2 linked regions of the Ancylothrix sp. D3o genome follow. Each later gene encodes a partner of the first gene's protein in a complex. Links are inferred from orthologs where the notes say so. Each region holds a gene or a part of one and is shown in the gene's direction. Other genes may lie near its edges.

Region 1 (6,101 bases):
AGCTTCGCTTATAGCATAGATCGCAGGTGAACCCGCCCATACATGATAATTGACCCTTTACCGAGGACAAAATATGAGGGAACGCATCGACCGGCTCACCGAAAATCTAGCCCAAACCATCGTAGGAAAAACTGACGCCATTCGGTTAGTAATTGTCGCCTTACTGGCCGGTGGCCACGCCTTACTCGAAGACGTACCAGGGGTAGGCAAAACCCTCCTAGCAAAATCGCTCGCTCGTTCAGTAGCCGGCAAATTTCAACGTATCCAATGCACCCCCGACTTATTACCCACCGACATCACCGGCACCAATATTTGGAACCCAAAAAGCGGTGAATTTATATTTCTGGCTGGGCCGGTTTTTACCAACGTCTTACTATGCGACGAAATAAACCGCGCCACCCCCCGCACCCAGTCAGCCTTGCTAGAAGTGATGGAAGAAAGACAAGTAACCGTAGATGGAGTCACTCGTCCAGTACCGGCACCATTTTTTGTGATCGCCACCCAAAACCCCATCGAATATCAAGGCACCTTTCCCCTCCCAGAAGCGCAAATGGATCGCTTCACCCTCGCTTTTTCTCTTGGGTATCCCAGCGAAACCGAAGAACTACAAATGCTGCAACAACTCGAAACCGGCATCCGAGTTGAAGAACTACAACCGGCCATCACCCTAGAAGAAGTGCAAGAATTAATTCGTCAGTGCCGGTTAATAAAAATCGAAAATAGCTTACAAAAATATATTTTAGACTTAGTAAGAGCCACCCGCGAAGACGACGAAATTACCCTCGGAGTAAGCCCTAGAGGGGCCGTTGCTTTGTATCGTTCCAGCCAAGCCTTTGCTTATCTTTCCGGGCGGGATTATGCGACTCCTGATGATGTAAAATATCTCGCCCCTCATGTGTTATCTCACCGGCTTATCCCCGCAGGAAACCGCAGATCCAAAACCATCATCGAGCGGTTATTGGCGTCTGTCTTTATTCCTTAAAAACGCATTTTTCCAACACTTTCTGGGCGGGTTAAAAGCCCCCGCTACACAAATAAAACCCCTCCGGGGTTAAGCGGCGGGTTAAAACCCACCGCTACACGAATAAAACCCCTCCGGGGTTAAGATAAATTCTCAGAGAATGTGTATTTAGTCCGAAGGACTTTTTTCATGTAGACGCCGGTTTTAACCGGCGGCTTAAATATGCCTAATTCCCGTACACTAAGAGCAACGATCATAATTTTAATAGCAGCCGCCCTAAGTATCGGTCTGGGATGGGGACTCGCCAGCAGCGCCAACCCACCGAGACAAAATACCACAGACTTGCTTAGCAACCCTCAACTACAATACGGACAAGAACTTTATCTCGAAAACTGTGCCACCTGCCACCTTGGACTTCCCCCCGCAGTGATGCCCACCGAAACCTGGCAACAGCTACTCAGCGATACCCAACACTACGGAGTACAAGTTAAAATCCCTCCAGATCCCTTTCGCGTCCTGATCTGGAACTACCTGCTAATTTCTTCCCGCCTACTGCAAAAAGAAGAAGAAACTCCCTACAGGCTCGCGGAGTCCCGTCATTTTAAAGCTTTGCACCCCCGCGTAAAATTTAATGAGCCGGTCAAACTCAACACCTGTATAAGCTGTCACCCCAGCGCATCAGACTACAATTTCCGTGATTTGTCCCCGGAGTGGCAAAATTCTCCATAATGTAAATAGACAAATCAATCGTAAGGAAGAAGGAAAAATATATTAATCCTTCGTCCGCGATCCTTCATCCTTTCGTTAAATGCTCCTGCCATGCTGAAAAATTTGCTCGGCGATCCCAATGTACGCAAAATCAAGAAAATTCAGCCGCTCGTTACTGAAATCAACCTCCTAGAGGAAGAGATCCAACCGCTCTCTGATGATGCACTAATTGCTAAAACAGCAGAGTTTAAGCAGCGGCTCCATAATGCTAAAACTCCCGATGCTCAAAAAGAAGTGCTCGATGAACTGTTACCAGAAGCCTTTGCTGTGGTAAGAGAAGCGTCGCGCCGGGTTTTAGGTTTACGGCATTTTGATGTGCAAATGTTGGGCGGTATGATTTTGCACAAAGGTCAAATTGCTGAGATGAAAACCGGCGAAGGTAAAACCCTCGTCGCTACTTTGCCATCGTATCTCAATGCTCTTTCAGGTAAAGGCGTTCACGTCGTCACGGTTAATGATTACCTGGCCCGTCGGGACGCTGAATGGATGGGACAAGTTCATCGCTTTCTTGGTTTAAGTGTGGGTTTGATCCAACAAGGTATGAACCCTGATGAACGCCGGCGTAACTATGCTTGCGATATTACCTACGCAACCAATAGCGAATTAGGGTTTGATTATCTGCGTGATAATATGGCAACTTCTATGGCGGAAGTGGTACAAAGACCTTTTAATTACGCCATTATTGACGAAGTAGATTCAATTTTAATTGATGAAGCGCGTACTCCTTTGATTATTTCGGGTCAAATAGAACGTCCTACAGAAAAATATTTGAAAGCCTCTGATATTGCCAATGCTCTACAAAAAGAAGAACATTATGAGGTTGATGAAAAAGCTCGAAATGTTCTGCTCACCGATGAGGGGTTTGCTGAGGCGGAAAGATTGCTCGGTGTGACGGATCTTTATGACCCTAATGATCCTTGGGCTCATTACGTTTTTAACGCCATCAAAGCCAAAGAGTTATTTATTAAGGATAAAAACTACATCCTTTTTGATGATGAAGTCGTAATTGTTGATGAATTTACAGGGCGAGTTTTGCAAGGGCGCCGGTGGAGTGATGGTTTACATCAAGCGATAGAAGCAAAAGAACGAGTCGATATTCAGCCAGAAACACAAACGCTGGCAACAATTACTTATCAAAATTTCTTTTTGCTTTACCCGAAGTTGTCGGGGATGACCGGCACCGCAAAAACAGAAGAAGCTGAATTTGAGAAAATTTATAGCTTGGAAGTTACAGGAGTTCCGACCAACCGCAACAATAAACGCAGAGATTTAGCCGATGTAGTGTACAAAACTGAGGAGGCTAAATGGAAAGCGGTGGCGGCTGAATGTGCAGAAATGCACACCCTTGGTCGTCCGGTTTTGGTGGGTACTACCAGTGTAGAAAATTCTGAGTATCTGTCGAGTTTGCTGCAAGCTCTTAAGATTCCTCACAATTTGTTGAACGCTAAACCAGAAAATGTGGAGCGGGAGTCAGAAATTGTTGCCCAGGCCGGTCGCAAAGGCGCGCTGACAATTGCAACAAACATGGCCGGTCGCGGAACGGATATTATTTTAGGTGGCAACTCGGACTATATGGCGCGCTTGAAATTGCGCGAGTATTTCATGCCGGCTATTGTCCGTCCTGATGATGAAAGTTTGGTGAGTTCAATGCGGGTGCCGGGCACTGCTAATCGCTCCGCCGGCCAAGGTTTTGCCCCCACTCAGAAAAAAGTCAAAACTTGGAAAGCCTCTGAACAAATTTTCCCCAAACCACTCTCGAAAGAAACGGAAACGCTGCTCAAAGAAGCCGTACAGTTTGCCGTAAAAACCTACGGAGAACGTTCTTTAACTGAACTCGAAGCCGATGATAAAGTCGCTGTGGCGGCTGAAAAAGCGCCTACAAACGATGGGGTGATTCGTCAGTTACGCGAAGTCTATAACCGGATTCGCAAAGAGTATGAAGAAAAAACCGGCAAAGAACACGACGAAGTAGTTCAGCTTGGCGGGTTGCACGTTATTGGCACAGAGCGCCACGAATCACGGCGAATTGATAACCAATTACGGGGCCGGTCGGCTCGTCAAGGCGACCCTGGTTCGACAAAGTTTTTCCTGAGTTTACAGGATAGCTTGCTGCGGATTTTTGGCGGCGACCGGGTGGGCAAAATGATGGATATGTTCCGCGTTGAGGAAGATATGCCCATTGAGTCGGGGATGCTGACTCGTTCCTTGGAAAATGCTCAAAAGAAAGTAGAAACCTACTATTACGACATTCGTAAACAAGTGTTTGAGTATGACGAGGTGATGAATAATCAGCGCCGTGCTATCTATGCAGAACGCCGCCGGGTTTTGGAAGGTCAAGATTTAAAAGAACGGGTAATAGAATATGCCGAAAAAACAATGGATGACATTGTTGAGGCGTATGTCAACCCCGATCTGCCTTCGGAAGAGTGGGAACTACCGAGCATGGTAAATAAAGTTAAAGAGTTTGTTTATCTGCTTTCGGATATGGAACCCAGCCAACTTGATGACATGAGTTTGGATGAAATTAAGACGTTTCTCCACGAACAGATACGCATTGCTTATGACATCAAAGAATCGCAGATTGATCAAATTCAACCTGGTTTGATGCGGCAAGCAGAACGCTTTTTTATCTTGCAGCAAATTGATACTTTGTGGCGCGAACATTTGCAGCAAATGGATGGTTTGCGAGAATCGGTAGGGTTGCGGAGTTATGGGCAAAAAGACCCCTTAATTGAATATAAATCAGAGGGGTATGAGTTGTTCTTGGATATGATGACTGATATTCGCCGGAATGTCGTTTATTCTCTGTTCCAATTCCAACCTCAAATGGCTCAACCGGCAGTCGCTTCCTCAGAAAGAGTATAGATTGGGTGGGGTGCGTCGCCAAAAACGCACCCTACTTTCCAGACCCAGATAGCACTTGGGGCGACAAGCTTAGTTCTAGTGCGGAGTGTTTTTTTCATGTTATAATATAATCTGAATGTTTTTGTTTTGTTTCCTTCACTTGCTCTTGTAGTTAAGGAGGGATTTTTTTTATATTTACTAAAGCTAAGTTTCATTGGTTTTTTGAGTAAATTTGTGAGAGGGAGTTAATAAAGAAATAGTAAATGCTTAGAAGAAATTTTTGAGCAGGATTTCTGATAGGCGGCTCCTTGTCCACGTCAGTAAAATAAAAAGCAGTTGTTTACTAAAGAGAAGGTTATGCGCAGAAGACCAAATAAAGGGTTTCAACGGGTGCTGGAGGCACCGCGTTCAGGCGGTTGTTTTACCTCGCCAAATGCCGAACGTTTAGCGAAAAAGCCGGTAGCGGTGCGCCTGCCAATTAGCGTTGACGCAACAGTACGTCGGATTGCCGAGGAAAGGGGGATATCAGTGGGAGACTGGATACGGGAAGTGATTTCTGCTCACTTAAAAGACAACAATGAGCCGGCGCAATGACCCTAAAGCAGTAATTGCATTAAAGATAGGAGCCAATGGCAGCTATACAATCGTCACGAGGTGGTAAATTGAGTGGAAGAAAGAGGCAAAATAAGCTGGCTAGTGATGCGACCGTCCTCAAGCTGAAAGAAATTTAACTCGCCGCCGAGTTGCAAGATAATGCGCCGGCAAATGGCTAAATGCAGTCCGGGTGGCTCGTCCAAAGGAGAGGGAGCCAGTAAATCGGCAGACCGGAGAGCCTGTAAATCGGCCAGTAAAGCCGGTGAAATGATGCCACTATCGGTCACGGATAAATCAGCCCCATTTTCATGGGACTGCCGGCACCAAATATCAATACGACCCCCTTGGGGTGAGCGGCGCGCTGCGGCCAGCAATACCTCATAGAAAACCCACTCAATTTTCATTAAGTCGCCGCTGATCGTTAAATGCCCTTCACTATGTACTTGAGTCCAGAGTTGGCGTCCTTGGATAATGCCTTCGAGGCGCTCTAAAGAACGACGCAACAAAGTGGCTGCCGTGATCGTTTCTTGTGATGAGCTCATCTCCCACTGTTCGCGTTTGATGAGGGGGCGCATAGACTGAATGTTGGCGTTTAGCTGTCGCAAAATCTGCTGTAAGCGCATGACCTGGAGGTTGCCAAAGGTGCCTTGATGTTCGGCAAGTTCGTTGAGTTTTTTGAGTCCTGAGTAAAAGTTTCGATAAAAATCTTCCAGGTGCCGGTGTTTGTACCAATTGAGGCATTCTAAGTTTTCTTTGGTTTCGACTAGTGTGGCGGTGAGCATGATTTCGCGCCGCGACCAGGCTAATTGTTTGACTAATACCACCATGAGTTTAATTGTATCGGGCGACCACCGCCGCTCAGGGCCATCGGCGACCAATAAAATGCCGGTGGGTTGATGGCTTTCGGTTGTGCTGTCGCCTGGGGATGTTCGCA
Region 2 (4,335 bases), on another replicon or contig:
AGGAGTCTCCACCGGCTTTCAAAAACGTTTAGAAATTCAAGGCGTTGGCTACCGCGCCGCCGTCCAAGGAAAAAACCTAATCCTTAACGTCGGATACAGCAAGCCAGTTGAAATTGAACCCCCCGACGGGATCACAGTCGCCGTCGAAAACAACACCAACGTCATCGTCAGCGGCATTGATAAAGAAATCGTCGGCAACACCGCCGCACGCATTCGCGCCGTTCGTCCCCCAGAAGTCTATAAAGGCAAAGGCATTCGCTATGCCGGTGAAGTCGTCAGACGGAAAGTTGGTAAGGCAGGAGGCAAAGGTAAGAAATGAAGGCAACACGCAAAGCATCTGTTCAACGTCGCCATCAGCGCGTGCGGCGTAAGGTATTCGGCACCTCGGAACGTCCCCGTTTGGCTGTGTTTCGCTCCAACGAACACATCTATGCTCAAGTTATTGACGACACCAAACATCACACCCTCGCTGCCGCTTCGACGCTTGAGCCAGACCTGCGCTCGTCCCTTAGCTCTGGTGGCAACCGGGAAGCCTCTACACAGGTTGGCAAGCTGATCGCCGAACGAGCCAAAGCTGCCGGTATTGAAAAAGTCGTCTTTGACCGGGGTGGCAACCTCTATCACGGTCGTATCCAAGCCCTTGCAGAAGCAGCCCGCGAAGCCGGTTTAGACTTCTAAAACCCTTGGGTTTGTCTATTGTCCCTTGTCCATTGTCCATTGTCCTCTTTTTCGTTCATAGCTTTTGATTTTTGTCAAAAGCCCATTGTCTTAACCTCCGTCATTGCTTTTAATGACCATTGACTAATGACTAATGACAAATGACAAATGACAACTAACAACTGAAAAAAAACTATGGCAGAACAACAGCAACCCTCACGCCGCAGCAGCAGCAAAAAAACCAACCGCACCCGCGAAAAAGAAACCGAATGGCAAGAGCGGGTTGTCCAAATCCGCCGCGTTACCAAAGTGGTCAAAGGCGGTAAAAAGCTCAGTTTCCGTGCCATCGTGGTTGTGGGCAACGAGCGCGGTCAAGTTGGGGTGGGTGTCGGCAAAGCCGCTGACGTGATCAGCGCCGTTAAAAAAGGCGTTGTAGACGGGAAAAAACACCTCGTTGAAGTCCCCCTCACCAAATCAAACTCTATCCCCCACCCCATCAACGGAGCCGCCACCGGCGCCAAAGTAATGATGCGTCCCGCTGCTCCGGGTACGGGTGTAATCGCCGGTGGTGCCGTGCGAACCGTCTTAGAACTCGCCGGTGTCCGTAACATTCTTGCCAAACAACTCGGCTCTAACAACCCCTTGAACAACGCTAGAGCAGCCGTTGACGCCCTCTCTACCCTCCGCACCTTCTCCGATGTGGCCGAAGAACGCGGAATCCCCGTCGAGCGGCTTCTATCATAGGATATGTCATTTGTCAATACTTTAAACAGCATTGACAAGAAAAAAAACGCCAAGGATAGCACACTATGAGATTGCACTCAATTGCCCCCAAACCGGGCTCCAAAAAACGCAAGCGCCGCCTGGGCCGGGGTGTTGCAGCCGGCCAAGGTGCCAGCGCCGGCAAAGGGATGCGCGGTCAGAAATCTAGATCCGGCGGCAGTACCCGCCCTGGTTTTGAAGGTGGCCAAATGCCCCTTTACCGCCGCTTACCGAAACTCAAACACTTTACCGTAATCAATCGGAAAGAATACACGATCATTAACGTTGCTAAGTTGGCCTCCTTGCCGGCCAATACCGAAGTTACCCTAGCTTCCCTCAAAGAAGCAGGCATTGTCACCGGCAACAACAAAAACCCCCTAAAAATCTTAGGAACCGGCGATATCAACGTCGCCATCAACGTTAAAGCAGCCGCCTTTACCGCTTCGGCCCGCACTAAAATAGAAGCTGCTGGTGGAAGTTGCGTTGTGATCACCGGCAGACAATAAGCACCCTGCCGCCTGGTTGGCGTAGCGTCTGGTAGAGAAGAGAACCGCAATTTATCATTTTCGGAAGTCTTCTTATCTACCAAAAACCCACCCTGAATAACAAAAGTTAGATTTTAGATTTTAGATTCGCGCATTTGTTTTCAAATCTAAAATCTAAAATATCTCATATTAGATTTTAGAATCGCGCATTTGTTTTCAAATCTAAAATCTAAAATCTAAAATCTAAAATTCATAGAGGTACGCCTGCATGGTCGTCAGTCGAGATAAAGCTCCAACCGCTCAAGAAACCTTCATGCAGATGGCTCAAGCGGCTGGCCTCCGAGGCCGGCTGCTTGTCACAATTGGTCTGCTACTTTTAGTGCGCTTAGGAATCTTTTTACCAGTACCAGGGGTAGACCGCGCCGCATTTCAAGCCAATATCCAAAACAGCCCCTTAATCGGCTTTTTGGACTTTTTCTCTGGGGGGGGAATTCGCACCCTGGGCATTTTTGCCTTGGGAATTTTACCCTACATTAACGCCTCGATTATCATTCAATTGATGACCGCTGCGATTCCCCAGTTAGAAGATTTGCAGAAAAATGAAGGCGAAGCCGGTCGCCGGAAACTATCTCAATACACTCGTTATATCGCTCTAGTCTGGGCAATTATTCAAAGCACCGGCATCGCCCTGTGGATTGCTAATTCCCAAGCCGCCGTCACACCAGGGCCTGTTTTTATTGTTGAAACCGTCCTTGCCCTCACCGCCGGCTCAATGTTTGTGATGTGGGTGTCGGAATTGATTACCGAACGCGGCATTGGCAACGGTGCATCTTTGTTAATCTTCCTCAACATTGTGGCCGTCTTACCCCGGTCTTTAGGACAAACTTTTGAACTTGCCCAAGAAAACGCTCAGCGTGGAAACAGGGAAGTCGTTGGCGGCGTAATTATCCTGTTGATAGTTTTCTTGATTATGATTGTCGGTATTGTCTTTGTACAAGAAGGCACTCGCCGCATTCCAATCATTTCAGCCCGCCGACAAGTAGGCCGCAAACTGTTACGAGAAACAAAAAGCTATCTACCGCTGCGCCTCAATCAAGGCGGCGTTATGCCAATTATTTTTGCTTCCGCCGTTTTAGTTTTACCCTACTCTCTGGCTCAGTTCACTCGCAATCCAATTTTAATTCAAGTTGCAAGTTACCTAAGCCCCAGTGGCCCGACACCTTGGCTTTATGTAGCTTTTTATTTGACGCTGATTTTGTTTTTCAGCTATTTCTATGCTTCGCTGATTGTGAATCCGGTTGATATGTCTCAAAACTTAAAGAAAATGGGCGCTAGTATCCCCGGTATTCGCCCTGGACGGGCAACCAGTGAATATGTGGAAAGAGTTTTGAACCGGCTTACGTTTTTGGGTGCGATTTTCTTAGGTTTGGTGGCAATTGTGCCAACCGCTGTAGAAAGCGCTACTCGCGTTCCAACCTTTCAAGGACTCGGCGCAACTTCACTGTTGATCTTGGTCGGCGTGGCAATTGATACGGCAAAACAAATTCAGACTTATGTGATTTCTCAGCGCTACGAAGGAATGGTGAAGCAGTAGTGACGCGATTGATTTTTTTAGGCCCACCTGGTGCCGGTAAAGGCACCCAAGCTATAAAGCTGGCTCAAGCTTGTGGGCTTGCTCATATTTCTACCGGCGATATGTTACGCGCTTCGGTTGCCCAAAATACGCCCCTTGGCGAAAAGGCAAAAGGCTATATGGATCGCGGCGAGTTAGTTCCTGATGCGTTGATTTTGGATATGGTACGGGAACGTCTTTCTCAGCCAGATACCAAAAGCGGTTGGATTTTAGATGGGTTTCCGCGCAACGTTAATCAAGCTGGCTTTCTTGATCAACTGCTTGCAGAAATCAAACAAGGTTGTGACCGTGTTGTGAATTTGGATGTGCCTGATGATGTCTTGATTGCTCGTCTGGTTTTGCGAGGACAACAACAAGGGCGCAGTGATGATAACGAAGAGACAATCCGCCGGCGTTTGCAAGTTTACCGAGACCAAACCGCGCCGCTGATTGATTATTACACTCAGCGTCAACAGTTGGTGGTTGTCGATGGCGACCAACCTATGCAGGAAGTGACTGCTCAACTGCAAAAAGTGATTGAAGATTAATCTCGCAGTTTTTGAGGGCTTGGCGTTCTGGTTGGCTCTTTGCTTGCAATGACCCGTCTCGCGGCTTTGGTTAAAAATTAGATTGTTTTAGCCTAGTTGGGGCGGCCCCAGGCGGTTGTCCCAATCTGTGCGGGGCCAACCCTTTGCTAAGATATGTAAAGCAGGACAGCTTTTAAGAGTTATCCTATGTGGTGGCTGAGCGTCTGTGCTTTTATGGAGTTCTGTTGAGTTGAGGAAAGCATCACTTGTCTAAACAAGATTTGATTGAAAT

Evidence for each region. Proteins that work in one complex are often made in the same cells at the same time.
Region 2: the proteins of secA (region 1) and secY are in contact, whole or in part, in a crystal structure (PDB 3DIN), measured with the Thermotoga maritima proteins. The link is inferred for Ancylothrix sp. D3o from one-to-one orthologs. Residues at the interface, in WP_004082002.1 of Thermotoga maritima: Glu261, Ala262, Arg263, Lys300, Ala301, Arg302, Thr303, Ile304, Ile305, Leu323, Tyr324, Asp325, Pro326, Val329, Ser330, Tyr333, Ile336, Lys340, Phe345, Val349, Glu363, Phe364, Tyr374, Ser375, Gly376, Gly377, Glu393, Ile395, Thr482, Ser483; in WP_004081795.1 of Thermotoga maritima: Glu108, Gly109, Glu110, Glu111, Ala236, Glu237, Arg238, Arg239, Ile240, Thr241, Ile242, Gln243, Tyr244, Ala245, Arg246, Arg247, Val248, Thr249, Gly250, Arg251, Arg252, Val253, Tyr254, Gly256, Ala257, Ser258, Thr259, Tyr260, Leu261, Pro262.

What each region holds. Positions count from the first base shown.
Region 1 is NZ_JAMXEX010000001.1:475,433-481,533, reverse strand. Bases 1,465-4,794 are described here. They hold secA (preprotein translocase subunit SecA), read left to right. Parts: upstream 1,465-1,780; coding sequence 1,781-4,594; downstream 4,595-4,794. Other genes in these bases: NG798_RS02085 (diheme cytochrome c), read left to right, coding at 1,465-1,690. Also shown: NG798_RS02090 (MoxR family ATPase), read left to right, coding at 74-982; more of NG798_RS02085, read left to right, coding at 1,184-1,464; NG798_RS02075 (hypothetical protein), read left to right, coding at 4,931-5,167; NG798_RS02070 (GAF domain-containing protein), read right to left, coding at 5,221-6,101. UniProt on the Escherichia coli protein: Required for protein export, interacts with the SecYEG preprotein conducting channel.
Region 2 is NZ_JAMXEX010000002.1:264,571-268,905, forward strand. What follows is about bases 1,386-4,335. They hold secY (preprotein translocase subunit SecY), read left to right. Parts: upstream 1,386-2,172; coding sequence 2,173-3,498; downstream 3,499-4,335. Other genes in these bases: rpsE (30S ribosomal protein S5), read left to right, coding at 1,386-1,401; rplO (50S ribosomal protein L15), read left to right, coding at 1,467-1,925; NG798_RS05355 (adenylate kinase), read left to right, coding at 3,498-4,064; infA (translation initiation factor IF-1), read left to right, coding at 4,310-4,335. In the rest of the region: rplF (50S ribosomal protein L6), read left to right, coding at 1-319; rplR (50S ribosomal protein L18), read left to right, coding at 316-678; more of rpsE, read left to right, coding at 853-1,385. UniProt on the Escherichia coli protein: The central subunit of the protein translocation channel SecYEG. Consists of two halves formed by TMs 1-5 and 6-10.